DNA from 2 places in the Alkalimarinus alittae genome. Region 1 is predicted to be linked to the other one. Evidence: predicted binding sites of a transcription regulator. Region 1 holds the regulator's gene; the other holds the start of a gene.
What was found. Region 1 encodes sigma-54, which starts transcription at its own class of promoters, with help from an activator protein. Its sites were predicted from a motif close to GTTGGCACGNNNNTNGNNT; they were not measured.

Region 1 (7,575 bases):
TGGGACGGTTTCTTTAATCATAATCGTTTCTAAGCGTTTGTTAATGACGGTCTTCAGGGGGGGAGGGTAATTCTTTGTGACGCACCTGAACATTGGATTGCAGCTCTTTAAATGTTTCTCCTAGCTTTTCACAAATATAAACAGAACGGTGTTGTCCGCCTGTACAACCGATAGCGATTGTTAAATAACTTCTATTAGAGTTTGCGAATTGAGGAAGCCATTTTTTTAAGAAAGAGGTTATATCGCCTAGCATTTCGCCAGCTTCTGGGTGTTGCTCGAGAAAGGTATGTATCGGCTTATCTCTGCCTGTAAACGCCCTGAGGGACTGATCCCAGTATGGGTTAGGCAAACACCTCACATCAAATACAAAGTCTGCATCAATGGGCACACCATGTTTGAAGCCAAAAGACTGAAACTGCAGCGCAATGTCTTGTCCGGTTCTTCCAACCACTCTTTCTTTGATAAGGTCTCGGAGTTGATACATAGTCATATCACTTGTATCAACAATTAGGTCTGCAGCAGATGATATGGGGGTCAGTAGCTCTTTTTCTGCTTCAATGGCTTCTTTAAGAGATACGGTGTCATTGCTGAGAGGGTGCTTACGTCGTGTCGCATCAAACCGTTTTAAAAGCGTTTGGTTAATTGCGTCAAGATAAATAATATCCATGTCAAAATGACGGTTTTTGAACTGTTTTGCGGTCTCAGTAAACTGGTCGATACCCGTGGCAAGGTTGCGAGCATCGATGCTAACAGCAATCCGCTCTAAACGTGACTCTTCGCTCACAAGCGCTTCATCTGCTAGAGGTAATAAAAGACCGATCGGCAGGTTATCGATGCAGTAATAGCCGAGATCTTCTAAAACATGAAGTGCTGTGCTTTTCCCTGACCCTGATCGTCCGCTAACAATAACAAGTTTCATTATGCTACCTAAATGAGTGTGGGAGGGCGCTTCGCTGATATCAATTGAGAATACGACTCATCGAAGGCGGCCATTAAACGCTATTGTGATTGAATAATTTCGTTATGAGTGAATAATTGCATTATAGAGTGATTCGTTATCTTTACAGCTCCTTAATTCACGACATAGGGCTGCGTTGTTAAACTTTTCAGCAAGTTGGCTAAGTAGTTCTAAGTGCTCACTGGTTGCTTCTTGTGGCACAATTAATACAAATAGTAGGTCTACAGGCTCATTGTCAATGGCGTCAAAGGGCACTTTTTCATTCAGTGTCAGTAAAGCCCCTATTACTTTGTGACAATTTTCTAGTCGACAGTGGGGAATGGCAATTCCTTGACCAATGCCTGTGCTGCCTAATCGCTCTCTACCGATGAGGCTATTAAATATTGTGTTTTCATTAATGTCTGGATGTTGTTGCGCAATTCTGTGTGCAATTTCTTCCAGAACCTTTTTTTTGCTGCTCCCGGGAAGGCCGCAAATAGCCAACTCGGGAGACAGGATAGATTGAATTGAAACTGGCGTATCAGTCATTATTAATGTTTATTCTTTTCTATTGGCAAGGGACTAACGAGCTGACGCACCATGTAGTCTGTCAACGTTTTTCTCTTTGTGTTTAAGAATCTGACGGTCTAACTTGTCGACTAACTGGTCAATGGCTGCGTACATGTCTTCTTGTTCCGCTGTTGCATGAATGTCTGCACCGCTAAGGTGAAGCGTTGCTTCAGCAATTTGACGAAGTTTTTGAACAGATAAGGTAACTTGGACGTTGCTAATATGGTCGAAGTGTCGCTCGAGCTTTTCGAGTTTGGCGCTGACGTATTCTTTTAAAGAGTCAGTTAGATCAACGTGGTGTCCTGTAATATTCAATTGCATGTTTCGCTCCTGATGTCGTTATTTATATTCCTTGTAACGTTATATCAAAACACTCGATAATCGTTAACAAGAAACAGAACTTCATTACTTTCGTTTCACACTTTACTTTTTCGTAACACTTTTCTTTCTTTATACTGCTTTAATTGAGTCGCCAAACGTTCAGTAGGAATTAACGTTATGTTTAATTGATCTTAGCATATCAATAGGGCAATTTATTGATCCGTAACCGTTTAATTTTAAATGTTTATCACTAATGACTGCTATATGAGTCGTTTACGTTCATTCGATGGCGGAATTGACATTGCCTCACGGTATTTTGCAATGGTTCGCCTAGCTACTTTTATGCCTTGTTCGTCAAGAATAGTCGCAATTTTGCTATCACTTAATGGCTTTTTCGCTGACTCGGCTGCGACTAGCTTTTTAATGATCGCTCTAATTGCGGTTGATGAGCATTCTCCACCCGAAGCGGTGCTTACATGACTAGAAAAGAAGTATTTAAGCTCAAATATGCCTCTAGGTGTATGCATGTATTTTTGTGTTGTTACTCTCGAAATAGTCGATTCATGCATTTCAACCGCTTCAGCAATGTCATGCAAAATCAACGGTTTCATCGCTTCTTCACCGTGATCTAAAAAGCCTTGCTGGTGTTCAACGATCTTACTCGAAACCTTCAGAAGAGTCTCATTACGACTTTGTAAGCTTTTGATAAACCACTTGGCTTCTTGCAACTGATCTTTTAAATAGGTGTTGTCAGCACTGCTATCTGCACGCTTAACGAGAGATGCATAACCTGAGTTGACGCGTATCTTTGGCGCTATCTCAGGGTTAAGCTCAACCTTCCACCGGTCATTGACTTTTTTAACGACCACATCAGGTATAACATATTCAGGGGTGTCGCCACTGATCTCTTCACCGGGACGAGGGTTGAGTGACTGAATAAGTTTTATGACCAGCTTTAAGTCGGATTCTTTAATACGGCTACGTCTTATGAGTTGAGCGTAGTCTCGATTACCTAGTAAGTTAAGGTAGTGGTTAATAACTAGCTTTGCCTGAGGAAGCCAAGGCGTTTCGCTGGGCAGTTGATTGAGTTGTATCAGCAAGCATTCTTGAAGATCTCTACTGGCAACCCCGGGCGGGTCAAAATGCTGTATGCGCTTGAGAACAGCTTGTATTTCATCCAGCTCTACTTCGTGCGCGTCTATTTCATCTTGATACGATTCGGTAAAGCCCGATAATATTTCTTCTAGCGTACTGGAGAGGTAGCCGTCAGTGTTAATAGAGTCAATGATTGACATGCCTATTAACTTGTCGACATCAGACATTGGCGTTAGGTTAAGTTGCCATAGCAGATGGTCTTGCAATGATTCGCCTACGCTGTTTCGAGACTCAAAGTCACTATCTTCTTCTGGCGCAGGACCCGAAGGCGCGTTGTTAGGGTATATATCGTCCCAAGCTGTATCGACGGGCAAGTCATTAGGTATGCTATCTGACCAGTCCTCCGAGTTCATAATATCTTCGGAACCTTGCTCAGCAGGCGTCTCTGTTGCAGTGGCGGTCAAATCTTCTGAAGTACTCTGTGTATTTGAATCTGATTCGGCGTTAGAGTCGGTGCTTTCTGAGCTGTTTCTATCGTCATCAGAAACTTCCAACATAGGGTTTGACTCAAGGGCTTCTTGAATCTCCTGTTGAAGGTCTAGAGTAGAAAGCTGCAGTAGGCGTATTGCCTGTTGCAGTTGAGGGGTCATCGTCAGCTGTTGGCCAAGCTTTAGCTGAAGTGATGCTTTCATGACCATGTATTATTTTCCGCCTTATACAAAAACATCAATGAACAAGGTCTCCCTATTATTACGTCACTCAAATAGACTGTATACGTTTTAGTGTAAACCACTTCTGAGTGCGTTGTTTTATTATTTACTATTAATAACATTCTAGTAAGGAGATCTAAAAATTAGTAGTGATTGCCGAGATAAAGGGTCACAATTTAAATTCATCCCCTAGGTATACATCTTTAACCTGCTGGTTTGATAAAACGTCTTCAGCTGTTCCTGAAGCAATAATATGTCCATCGCTCACGATATACGCTTTCTCACAAATATCAAGGGTTTCCCTGACGTTATGGTCGGTTATTAAGACGCCGATGCCTTTTTCTTTCAGGTGTGTGACAATTTGCTTAATATCGCTGACTGAAATTGGATCAACACCTGCAAATGGTTCATCGAGCAGTATAAAGTGAGGCTCCGTAGCGAGTGCTCGTGCGATTTCTACCCTACGTCGCTCACCCCCTGACAAACTCATGCCTAAGCTATCTTTGATGTGGGTAATATGAAACTCTTGCAGAAGTGTTTCCATTTTTTCTATGCGCTCTGCTTTTGACAGATCTTTTCGCGTCTCAAGTATCGCCATTAGGTTATCTTTTACACTTAGCTTTCTAAAGACGGATGCTTCTTGAGGTAGGTAGCCGATGCCTTTTCGGGCTCTGCCATGCATGGGAAGGTTGGTCAGGTCCTCTCCATCTATTGATATTTTACCTTTGTCTGCTTCAACTAAACCGACAATCATATAAAAGCAAGTCGTCTTGCCTGCTCCGTTTGGGCCTAATAGGCCTACAATTTCTCCGCTTTGAATGGAGAGTGAAACATCTTTAACGACTGATCTTTTTTTATAGCTCTTAGCCAGGTTGTCTGCGTTTAATGTCTTCATTCTGTCTTGTCGCCGGTATCGTTTTTAACAGGGTGAACTATTATCTCAACTCGCTGGGATTTCTCTTCTCCACCTTCTGCAGTAACGACACGGCTAACCGTATTGTATTCGATGACAGCCCCGCGAAAGGTGTTTTTGTCTTGCTCTAACTTAGCGTCATCTACAAGTGTTAATGTCTCGCTAGCGCGGGTGTAGGTAATTTTTTTACCGTATGCATGGGTTGGTTGAGGTTCGCCTTCTTGTTGGTGTGTGAACTTAGCGGGCGAGCCAAATGCTTCTAGTTTGATCAGCCCCTCTTTGTTGGTATAAACGATGACTTTATCAGAGGTTAAGAGGGTAGTTCCTTGGGTGACGACAACTTCACCGGTATAGATCGAGCGGCCTTTTAGCTCGTCTAGCTCGGCATGGTCGGACTGAATTTTGATGGGTTCATTACTTTCTGCTGTAAAAGCCAATACTGGTGTAGATAAAACTGCAAGTATGGAGGCCATTAGACAGGTTAGTAGAGGGTGACTTAATTTTTTTTGAGTGTTTTTTTGAGAATTATATCGATTATTTTGGGGCATAGTAGCCTCGTACGTTAGATGTGAGTTCGACCTTTTTTTCATCAATCCAAGCATTCATGCCCACGCCTTCCAGAATGCTAGTCTTGTCGCTAATAGTAACGGGTTGCTTGGTAGTAATAAAGCGTGACTTATTGAGAAGTGTCAGCGATTCGGTTTTAAGTGTCCATGGGGTCTCTAGTGTTTCATTTCTGATGATAACCACATTTTGGTTGAGTGTTAAATTCTCATCATTCATGTCGTATTGGCCCATGTCAGCAGTTAGTCGCCAAGGAGGGCTATCTTCTCGATAAACGAGTAGATTGGGCTTTGTGAGAATGGCATTATTTTGCTTTGGGTAGTGTTTGGCCTCGTCACTCTTCATTGTTGACGATAGATTTCCGTCTTCATCAAATGACGTATATTGACCTTTAACGATAAAAAAGTCAGCCTCATCGTCTGCGATGATATTGGCCGATGGAGGTGTTTCGTTGTCGCTATTTTGCCAGATAATTAGAATAGTGGCGAAAATCGAAACGATTAAAATAGCGTACTTTTTTATTTTTTCGTTGTTCACGTTATTTACGATCAACCTGTTATTGATAGCAGGGTAGACGACTACCCTAAAAAATTAGTTGCCGGTGATCAAATTACACCGGCTTTAAGTAAGTCGTGCATATTAAGTGCGCCGACTACCTGCTGCGACTTATCGACTACGATAAGTCCGTTGATTTTTCCGTCTTCCATGATAGCAAGCGCTTCTGCTGCGAGAATATCTGCTGAAATAGTGCGGCAGTTAGGTGTCATAACGTCATCGATACGGGTCTTAAGAATATCGATATTTTTATCGAGAGAGCGACGAAGGTCGCCATCGGTAAATAAGCCGCAAAGCTTATTGTTGTCATCAACTATGGCGGTCATGCCGAGCCCTTTTTCTGATATTTCTAACAGTGCATCACTGAGTAATACGTTATGTTTGACCGACGGAATTCTCTCACCAGCATGCATAATGTCAGACACTTTAAGGAGTAATCGTCGGCCTAAGCTTCCACCGGGATGGGAAAATGCAAAGTCTTCAGCACTAAATCCTCTAGCTTCAAGTAGTGCAATGGCAAGGGCATCGCCCATTACCAAGGTTGCGGTGGTGCTGGAGGTCGGCGCAAGGCCTAGGGGGCAGGCTTCTAGTGCTACGCTGACGTCTAAGTTTGCGTCTGCTTCTTGAGCAAGGGTTGAGGTTTTAGACCCTGTCATACTAATGAGCGGCGCTTCCATTCGCTTAATTAATGGGAGTATGGTGACCACTTCAGCGGTGCTACCCGAGTTTGATATGGCAATGACTACATCATTGGCTGTAATCATGCCTAGGTCACCATGGCTTGCTTCTCCAGGGTGTACAAAGAATGAAGGGGTGCCGGTGCTGGCAAGTGTTGCGGCTATTTTTTTACCAATATGGCCTGACTTGCCCATACCTGTCACGACAACGCGACCCTTGCAGTCAAGCAGTAGTTGGCAGGCCTTGGCAAATGATGCGTCAATACGACCGATTAGTTCTGTTATAGCATCTCGTTCAATTTCGATGGCGCGTTTTGCTGATTCGATAAAGTTAGCAGAGTCTACCATTCTAATACCCAGAAAATTTGTAAAAAGTAATGTAATAATGAGAGTGTAACTTACTTTTGGCTCAAAAGTTTATAGTTGGCTTCTCGTTAATAATATTTAATGCCTAGGTGCAACAGTGCGTTGGGCTACTAGTGACGTGAAAGTTACAAATTAGACGCCTAACGAGACATATAAAAGTGCTAGGTAGGCTGCATAAGCAACGAGTAAAAAACCGCCGAGAGCACGACCGAGATAGCCTTTTTTCATCATTAGGTAAGCTGAAGCAGCGAGAAAAATGGTTAGCCCTAGCATAATACTGTAATCACGTAACAATACTTCACGGCCAAGCGTGACAGGGTTTAATAGTGCAGGTATTGGCAAAACTGCTAATAAATTAAATAAGTTAGAACCGATAATGTTGCCAAGCGCAATATCATGATGCCCTTTAAGTGCGCTCGCTACAGATGCCGCGAGTTCAGGTAAGCTTGTGCCGATGGCGACAATGGTTAACCCGATAATAAGCTCGCTTACACTGAGGTCTCGCGCGACACCACTGGCACCCCAGACCAATAGTTTTGAGCTGGCCAATAAAAGTGCAAGGCTAATGGTCAATTGAAATATGGCTTTAGGTGTACTGGTCTCTGGGACTTCCGCAACTTCTTCAGCGAGTTCTGGTGCGTCTAAGTTATTGCGAGTTAAAAAATACATGGAGATCGCAAGAATGACTATCATGATGATGCCGTCCCATACGCCCAGATGGTTATCTAGAAACAGAACTGTGACAGCCAGTGTTGCGGCGACTAATACAGGGAACTCTCTTTTAAGTACCATGGCTTTGAGTGGGATAGGGGAAACTAATGCGGTAATACCAAGCACCAGTGCAATGTTGGCAATGTTTGAACCTAA
Region 2 (7,575 bases), 1.9 Mb from region 1:
CTAGGCTGACGCCCCTGCTCAAAAGGCAGAAATATACGCGCTTGATCTTCTTCAGGTATGGCAATGCCATGGTTTGCGATTTGTAATATTAAGTCTTGCTCAGTGGCCCACCAGCTAAGCCACATTCTGGAAGGGGGTAAGCTGTAGTAAGTGGCGTTGGATATCAGATTACCTAATAACGTACGCAGCTTTACTTTATCGGCAGATACCATCAGTTCATGGCCATCTAAGCAGTAATGAAGATCTGCACGCTGAATATCCAAACGGTGTTCGCGAAGCACTTCATCGACGAGTTTTCGCAAATCAAACTGGCTCACAAGAATACTTCGCTGATGCTTCAAACCATTAAAATCTAATAAGTTCTCGATAATCCGTTGGAGTTGAAGCCCTTTGTCTTGCAATATCATTACGATCTCTCGCTGAGAGTCAGTTAAAGGGCCCAATATCTCCTCTTCCATAAGGTCAGCCCCTTCACGAAGACTGGCAAGCGGCGTTTTTAATTCGTGAGACATCTGCCTGATAAAGCGTAGCTTTTGTTCTTCAAGTGCTTGCAATCTTGATTGCAGCCACTGTAGTTTTTCGCCTAGGTTATTTAACTCTCGAGGCCCATAAACATCGAACTTTTTCGGTTCCTGACCCGAACCTAATTGTTGGATAATCTCTTCTAACCGCTGTATTGGACGTATGATCAAAAACGTAAACAGTATGCTCATAGCAATACTCAGAGGGACTAAACTCACCCCCTGCCAAAGCAAGGTTGATTTTACTGAGGCCGCATCAGTCGCCAACTGCTCTGATTGTTGCTGAATAAGTTGCTGTGTTTCTTGTACTAACTGCTGGGTATGTTTGGTCAGCAATTCAAAGTCTAACAGTGCCACTCCGTAAACGTCTGAATCATAAGGCGCTTCGCTTAATGTAGCGATTAGCTCATTCGCGCTGCTGGCCAGCGTTTTACAGAGTACCTGTAGCTTTTTAGCGTTTTGTTCTTTGCAGATTCCTTCGAGATCGGCCTTAAACCGTGACTCTGTTACCTGAAAGATCCCCTTTAGCTTGGGATCACCTAATACTTGGTACTGCCTTGCAGAGTGCTCCATATCGAGCACGGTACCGGGTAGGCTTTGGCTACTTTTGGCCAAAGAAACAATTTCAAGTGTTGCCAACCGCCCTTTCATAGACACATCTTCAAGTGCCTGCATCGCTTGTATCAATAGCGCAGCCAACGGCGTCAGTACCAAAACAAACGAAATGACGACCAATTGTAATAACGAACGTGGACGAAATAGCATGACAGGTTTCTGCATATATAGCTGAGTCATAGTGAGTTAGTATCCAGCCGAAACACCGTTATTGTAACTTTTGTCATCCTCGCGAAGGCGGGGATCTAGCGTTTTGGTGTAGCGTCAAGTCATCGATTCTTGCCTTCGCAGGACTGACAGTCGCTTCTGGATGGATACTCGTTAGTTTAAAGCGTGTTAATGCCGTCACCTAGCTATTAAGACAGTTTCTTGCCGAAAAATATACTGTCGCAATATCAAGACACGTAACTTATTGTTTTATAATAACTAACAACCCAGTCAGAACAAAAGCGTCGCGAATTTGCGACAACAAACAAAGAATATCGCCCATCAAAACAGTCACAAAATCACTAACATACTGAATAATAACAACTAATTATAGTTGGCACCTATTTCGCTATATATATCCACAATGAGTTGAGGTTTCTCAAACTCTTGGACGTTGTAACTATATTATGGAGAAAGATTATGGATATTCGTATAGCCGCTACTGCATTAGTTCTCGCATTTAGCACGGGCGCCGTTGCTGAAAATATGGCAAAAGAAGCGTTACCACAGGCATCTCAAATTGAAGAAGAGTTTTCTGTTCTTGATACAGATAACAACGGAAAGCTAACTCAGGAAGAAGTCAGCATCAGCCCAGAGCTTGCTAGTGCGTTTGTAGAGTTAGACGCAGACAGCAATGGCGATATTGATATGAGCGAGTATGTGCAATTTCAAAGCCCAGCAACTGCAGCAGGTGTTCCAACACCTCCTTCAGAAGTAAAAGCAACACCTGCACAGTAATACCGACTGAGTCATATCGACTTAGCCATATCAATTTAGTACCAGCGTTACCCCGTTAAGCTGTCGCTAGCAGCTTAACGACAGTTCTATTCTTTTTAGCACCCTTTTTCACTGCCTTGGCGATTTCCCCTTACAAGGCAGTTTTTTATTTCTCTTCAAGTACCCTCTTTAATTAGAAACAGTTAAACCAAAGTAACGTTAAGCTAAAGGAAAGTTAAAGGCGATCGTAAAGTGAGTCGGCGTTTGGTGCTTCGTCATAGTAACCCCATGCGCATTTAGCACTTCATTGACGATATCTAAGCCAAACCCCACAGAACCATAAACACTTTGAGACTCTAGGCTTTCGTTCTCTCCGTTTTTAACCACATTATTGGTGATTTTTATTTCGCAGCCTCCGTTTTCTTCTTCGGCACTCAATAAAATATAGCTATTTTCGGGCGAATACTTAACCGCGTTGATTAGCAAATTGGTTAACGTTTGATGCATTCGATTGGCATCACATTCGACCTTTAAAGATGCATCACAGCTATATTTTACGGCGACATTTGAATCTAAGATAAAGTGAGAAACTGAATTTACCGCTTCTTCAAGCATCGTTTGTGCACACACCACTTGCTTATCCAAGGTGATCTTGCCGGTGCCTAACGCTGCATACTCAAGTATTGATGAAACAAGCTCCAAAGCCTTTTCTGCAGGGTCAACTAACGCACGCACAATATCTTGTAGGCGTTCTTTACTTAGCCCTTCTCTCATGGCCAATTTAGAGAGGCTGATGATAGACCCCAGCGGGTTTCTCAAATCATGCGAAACGTAACCCACAAGGCGTTTCATGCGGTCATTCAATGCGACCAATTTATCATTATTATTTCTTAATAAAATGAATGCGCCAATTGAGTTAGCCATTAACTTAATTAGATTGTGCTCTTGAATCGAGAACCCTCTAACTCTTGGTTTTATTGATGTAAAGTTCAATGTACCAAACAGTTTTTCGCCCACAAAAATAGGGGCAGAAAGATAAGCTTCTAATTTAAGGTTCAGATAAACAGGATGGCAATTCATAAACGCTAGCGCACCCACTTCAGGAAACCCCAACACTTGATGACTACGAACAACTTCACGACAATAGGTATCATTGAGCTCAAATACCTGCCCTTTTTCTAGTTCCTCTAGCGGGCTCACCACATCACACACGTGGTAGCGTCCATCCTCATCAATTTCACTGACGATCCCCGTTTCTAAACCAAAAACATCGATACCTGCTATCAAATACTCTCGGATGAGGTCATCAAAGCTATCAAATTTGTTTGCTGTCAGTAAATGAATTCGCGTTAGGTTATTAAGCATCGCTCGCAGTTGATCAACTTCAGGCATGGTGGCATCCATGTCTATATAAGCCTGATCATCAACAAATGAGGGGTATTTCATACACGAACTCCGCAAAACCTTTATCAATCATGACATTATAGCAATAGTCAGGTATTCCACACTAATTCAGGTCATATTACGATAAATTATCTTAATCTCTTAGATAAAGCCTATTTTGCCCTAATCCTCGCCTAACAAAGCTATCAAGATAAATAGCTTTAAAAAAAAATAATGCTCTATACTTAATATTATATTAAACATCATTCTAGGTATGCAGAACTTCAAGGGTACACTTTTGGCACTTTCACCATTAGATTCAACGGCTTTATTGCACAACCTTCAAACGGGCGTTGTCGTTCATGCCGTTAACACTGAAATAATCTATGCAAACCCGCAGGCATTAAAACTATTAAACTTGAGTGAAGCGCAAGCTTGTGGTGTAACGGCGTTTGATGATCAATGGCACTTTATCGATAAGTTCAATCGTGCTATTCCCCCTGAACAGTTTCCCGTTAACCGAGTTATTCGCACCAAAAAAACACAATCTGGCATAGAAATAGGTATCTGCGATAGCGCTACCAAAGAGGTGACATGGGTTCTATGTAATGCATACCCTGAACTGACTAGCAATAACGAAATATCACAAGTCATTGTTACCTTCTTAGATATTACACAACAAAAGAAAGATATTTCATTTGAAGATATCGTTGGCTTAGCCAATGACATTATTATAGTGACGGAGGCTATGACAAGCCCAGACTCAGAAGAAACAATTGTCTATGTAAATGAAGCCTTTACAGCGTTAACGGGCTATACAAAAGAAGAGGTTATTGGTAAAACGCCCCGCATCCTCCAAGGTGACGAGACAAGCGTTAATACTAAGAGAGAAATCAGACAATCGCTCGATCAACACTTAGCAATACGGGCCCAGCTTATTAACTACTCCAAATCGGGAAAAAAGTATTGGCTGGATATGAATATATTCCCGTTAAAGAATAACGTTGGTGAAGTAACCCACTTTGCAGCCATTGAGCGAGATATTACAACACAAAAGAATAATGAAGATGCTTTAAAAGAACAAAGCATCCGGGACTCCTTAACCACATTATTCAATCGGCGTGGTTTTTTCGAAGTTGCGAACTCCCATATCATTCAATCTAAAAGAAAGCGCTCTCCGCTAACGGTTGTGATGATAGATATTGATCATTTTAAAAAAATTAACGATCAATATGGGCATGATACCGGCGATAAAGCCCTCCAGCACCTTAGCCTATTGATGAACGCATATTTCCGGAAAAGTGACATTATTGGGAGGGTGGGTGGAGAAGAGTTTGCTGTTTTAATGCCTGATTCAGATATAGATGCCGCCGTCAAAAGGACTCAAGAGTTCCTAGTATACTTGTCAAAACACCCGTTATATATCGACACTCATGGCACAATAGCATTCACCATAAGCGCGGGCGTTACAGAGTTAAATGAGTCTATTCAAGATGCATCAAATATACTCATAGAAGCAGACTTGGAACTTTACCAAGCCAAGCATGCAGGCCGAAACCGAGTGTCTTATTCAAAAAAATCTCTTAATAACTAAATCCACAGAGCGATCTTATATTCGTTTAACCTACTAACGTTGACGTTCAACCCAGTTAACCACATCGGCAAACCGATAAAATTCAAGCGCGCCAAAACCAGGTAATGATCGCGCTTTAAGACGCGTAAAAATAGGCGTTGTCAGGCCACATAGAAAACGGCTAATCAATACCGTTGAAGCGGCATCACCGAGTTTTATCACTATCTCTTGGCTTAAGCGCTCAAAGTCAAACTGCTCAAGAGGCTTTAAATTAGGCGCGGGAGGCAAAGAGGCCGAATAGCCGCGACATACCGAACAATGGCCACAATCAGACTGTAGTTGATGATCAGCAAAGTAAGCCGCCAACTGCCTGCTTAAACAAGTCTCACTGGTAAAAAACGCCACCAACTGATGAATACGGTTAATCTCACTCTGCTCTTTTGATCGAAAACGCTCAAACAGCGAGGCCGCCAATGACGATGGGTCAACGGTGGGGTTTAATACGTCATACACTTGTGTCATCTGCTTCGTCTGCAGTTCAATCATACCCTGCTCATCAAGATACCCTAACGCAGTTAACGCACGACTACGCTCGCTGGGGTAAGCCTGATTAAGGCGCTCAAAATTTACCGTTGCCCAAGTGCGGGCTTTATCAGATGATTCAACAATCGCCTTCACAAAGGCTTGCCGTTCACCCTTAAAGCGCGCGATCACCTCTTCTTGAGATTGCAAAAACTTGTACTTATATTCTGCGAAATAACTATAAACCGGTTTAATGATTTCAAATATTTCGAGATACACCAGCAGTGTTTTAAGGCTCAGTGGACGTATATTGGATTGATTCGATAGGCTATTGAGCACCATTTCCCATTGCGGTGTACCCTGCCCGGACGGTTGAGTTGAACTGCTGAGGATATCATTCAATGCATACTGAATAGCAGAAAGTTCTGGGGTGTCGCCATAGACAAAGTTTTCGAGCACATTGAGGTTATCCCCATTGGCCAACACTAAACAATCTGATGGCTGACCATCACGCCCTGCTCGACCGATTTCTTGTGCGTAGTTTTCGATCGATTTAGGTAAGTCGTAATGCGCCACAAAGCGGATATCACTTTTATCAATGCCCATGCCAAAGGCAATGGTCGCTACGATAATACCCAACTCCCCCGTCATAAACTGTTGTTGAATCGACTGGCGTCGCTCACTGTCCATGCCTGCATGATAAGCCTGAGCCGGTATATTCAACTGCCTAAGCTGTTCAGCCACGTGTTCAGCGGTTTGTTGCAAGGTGACGTAAATGATACCTGATTGATGCGTTCGCCCATTAAGCCACTGACTCAAACAGGTTATTTTATCTTCGGCTTTAACCCCTTGAACGTCTAAATTTAAATTAGCGCGATAAAAGCCTGTTAGGGTGATGTCGTTAGAATCAATACCAAACTTCTGCCCCATATCTTGGATCACTTGCGGGGTAGCGGTCGCGGTCAGCAATAAGGTTTGCTTGATATTAAATTCTTGTCGGTATTGCGGCAATTTAAGATAGTCGGGCCTGAAGTTATGCCCCCACTCAGAAATACAGTGAGCTTCATCAACCACCAATAAAGAAATCGGTATTTGTCTCAGAAAATGGCGAAAGCGTTCATTATTGAGTCGCTCGACCGAGATCATCAAAATCTTTATGTGCCCTGAACGAACGCCGTTCATCACCTCAACAGACTCTTCTCGACTCTGAGTTGAATCGATACTCGCCGCCTTAATGCCTTTTTGGGCGAGAAAGTCTAACTGATCGTGCATTAACGCTAATAAAGGCGAAACCACTAACGTGAGATGCGGTAAGTAAAGTGCTGATAGCTGATAACATAAAGACTTACCGGAGCCCGTCGGAAAGATGGCCGCCGCACTTCTACCCTCGGTAATGGCTTGAACCACCTCGGCCTGACCTGGGCGAAAAGACGAAAAACCAAAGTGTGTTTGTAATAGCGCGTGTAAGTCAGCAGTCATATTTCTAAAGCCTTGTTGAAACAAAATAGCTAATAAACAAGGCCCAAGAAGCCAGCAGTAAGATCCAAGGTAACGATTTAGCGCGAGCAGGAGGCTCATCCACTGATGTTAATTCTGCTACATCAGGTTTTGCATTAGCGGCTTTTTTGAGTTGTTTGTTAAGCTCACGAGATTTGGCTTTCTGCTGTTTTTTGTAGTGCTCAATGCCTTTTTGAATGCCCTGAGAGATCAATTTGCTCTGTTCTTTAGTTTGTCCCGGCTTTTGAGTAGCACGCGCGATTTGCATCGCTTCTTCTTGGGTTTTCTCAGAAACTGCGGGGTGTTTTTTTGAGTATTTAGCCATGAGGGGTAACGTATTCCACTAAAGAAACTAGATGAATTTTTATGATGGCATTCTAGCAGAAATTAGCGGCACTAGAGGCGAGTAATAACGGAATCCGGTCATTTAATCTAGGCTGAGTTAACAATCAACGGCTACTCAGGTGTTGCAAACAAACAGCGGCAGCCGTCGTTCGATTTTCTACCGACAGTTTACGATAGACGGGTTCAAGGTGTTTA

Region 2: the regulator sigma-54 is predicted to act here: its motif matches at 1,677-1,695, upstream of NKI27_RS03345 (EF-hand domain-containing protein).

Annotation. Positions count from the first base shown of each region.
Region 1 is NZ_CP100390.1:3,126,557-3,134,131, reverse strand. Features, by position in the region: gene NKI27_RS14240 (HPr family phosphocarrier protein) at 1-21, opposite strand, end outside; gene rapZ (RNase adapter RapZ) at 41-919, opposite strand; gene ptsN (PTS IIA-like nitrogen regulatory protein PtsN) at 1,022-1,486, opposite strand; gene hpf (ribosome hibernation promoting factor) at 1,520-1,828, opposite strand; gene NKI27_RS14220 (RNA polymerase factor sigma-54) at 2,089-3,615, opposite strand; gene lptB (LPS export ABC transporter ATP-binding protein) at 3,803-4,528, opposite strand; gene lptA (lipopolysaccharide transport periplasmic protein LptA) at 4,525-5,094, opposite strand; gene lptC (LPS export ABC transporter periplasmic protein LptC) at 5,081-5,647, opposite strand; gene NKI27_RS14200 (KpsF/GutQ family sugar-phosphate isomerase) at 5,716-6,690, opposite strand; gene NKI27_RS14195 (calcium/sodium antiporter) at 6,841-7,575, opposite strand, start outside.
Region 2 is NZ_CP100390.1:753,732-761,306, reverse strand. Features, by position in the region: gene NKI27_RS03350 (sensor histidine kinase) at 1-1,316, opposite strand, end outside; gene NKI27_RS03345 (EF-hand domain-containing protein) at 1,764-2,081, shown strand; gene NKI27_RS03340 (GAF domain-containing sensor histidine kinase) at 2,280-3,506, opposite strand; gene NKI27_RS03335 (sensor domain-containing diguanylate cyclase) at 3,742-5,037, shown strand; gene NKI27_RS03330 (RecQ family ATP-dependent DNA helicase) at 5,071-7,017, opposite strand; gene NKI27_RS03325 (DUF2956 domain-containing protein) at 7,022-7,360, opposite strand; gene NKI27_RS03320 (response regulator transcription factor) at 7,485-7,575, opposite strand, start outside.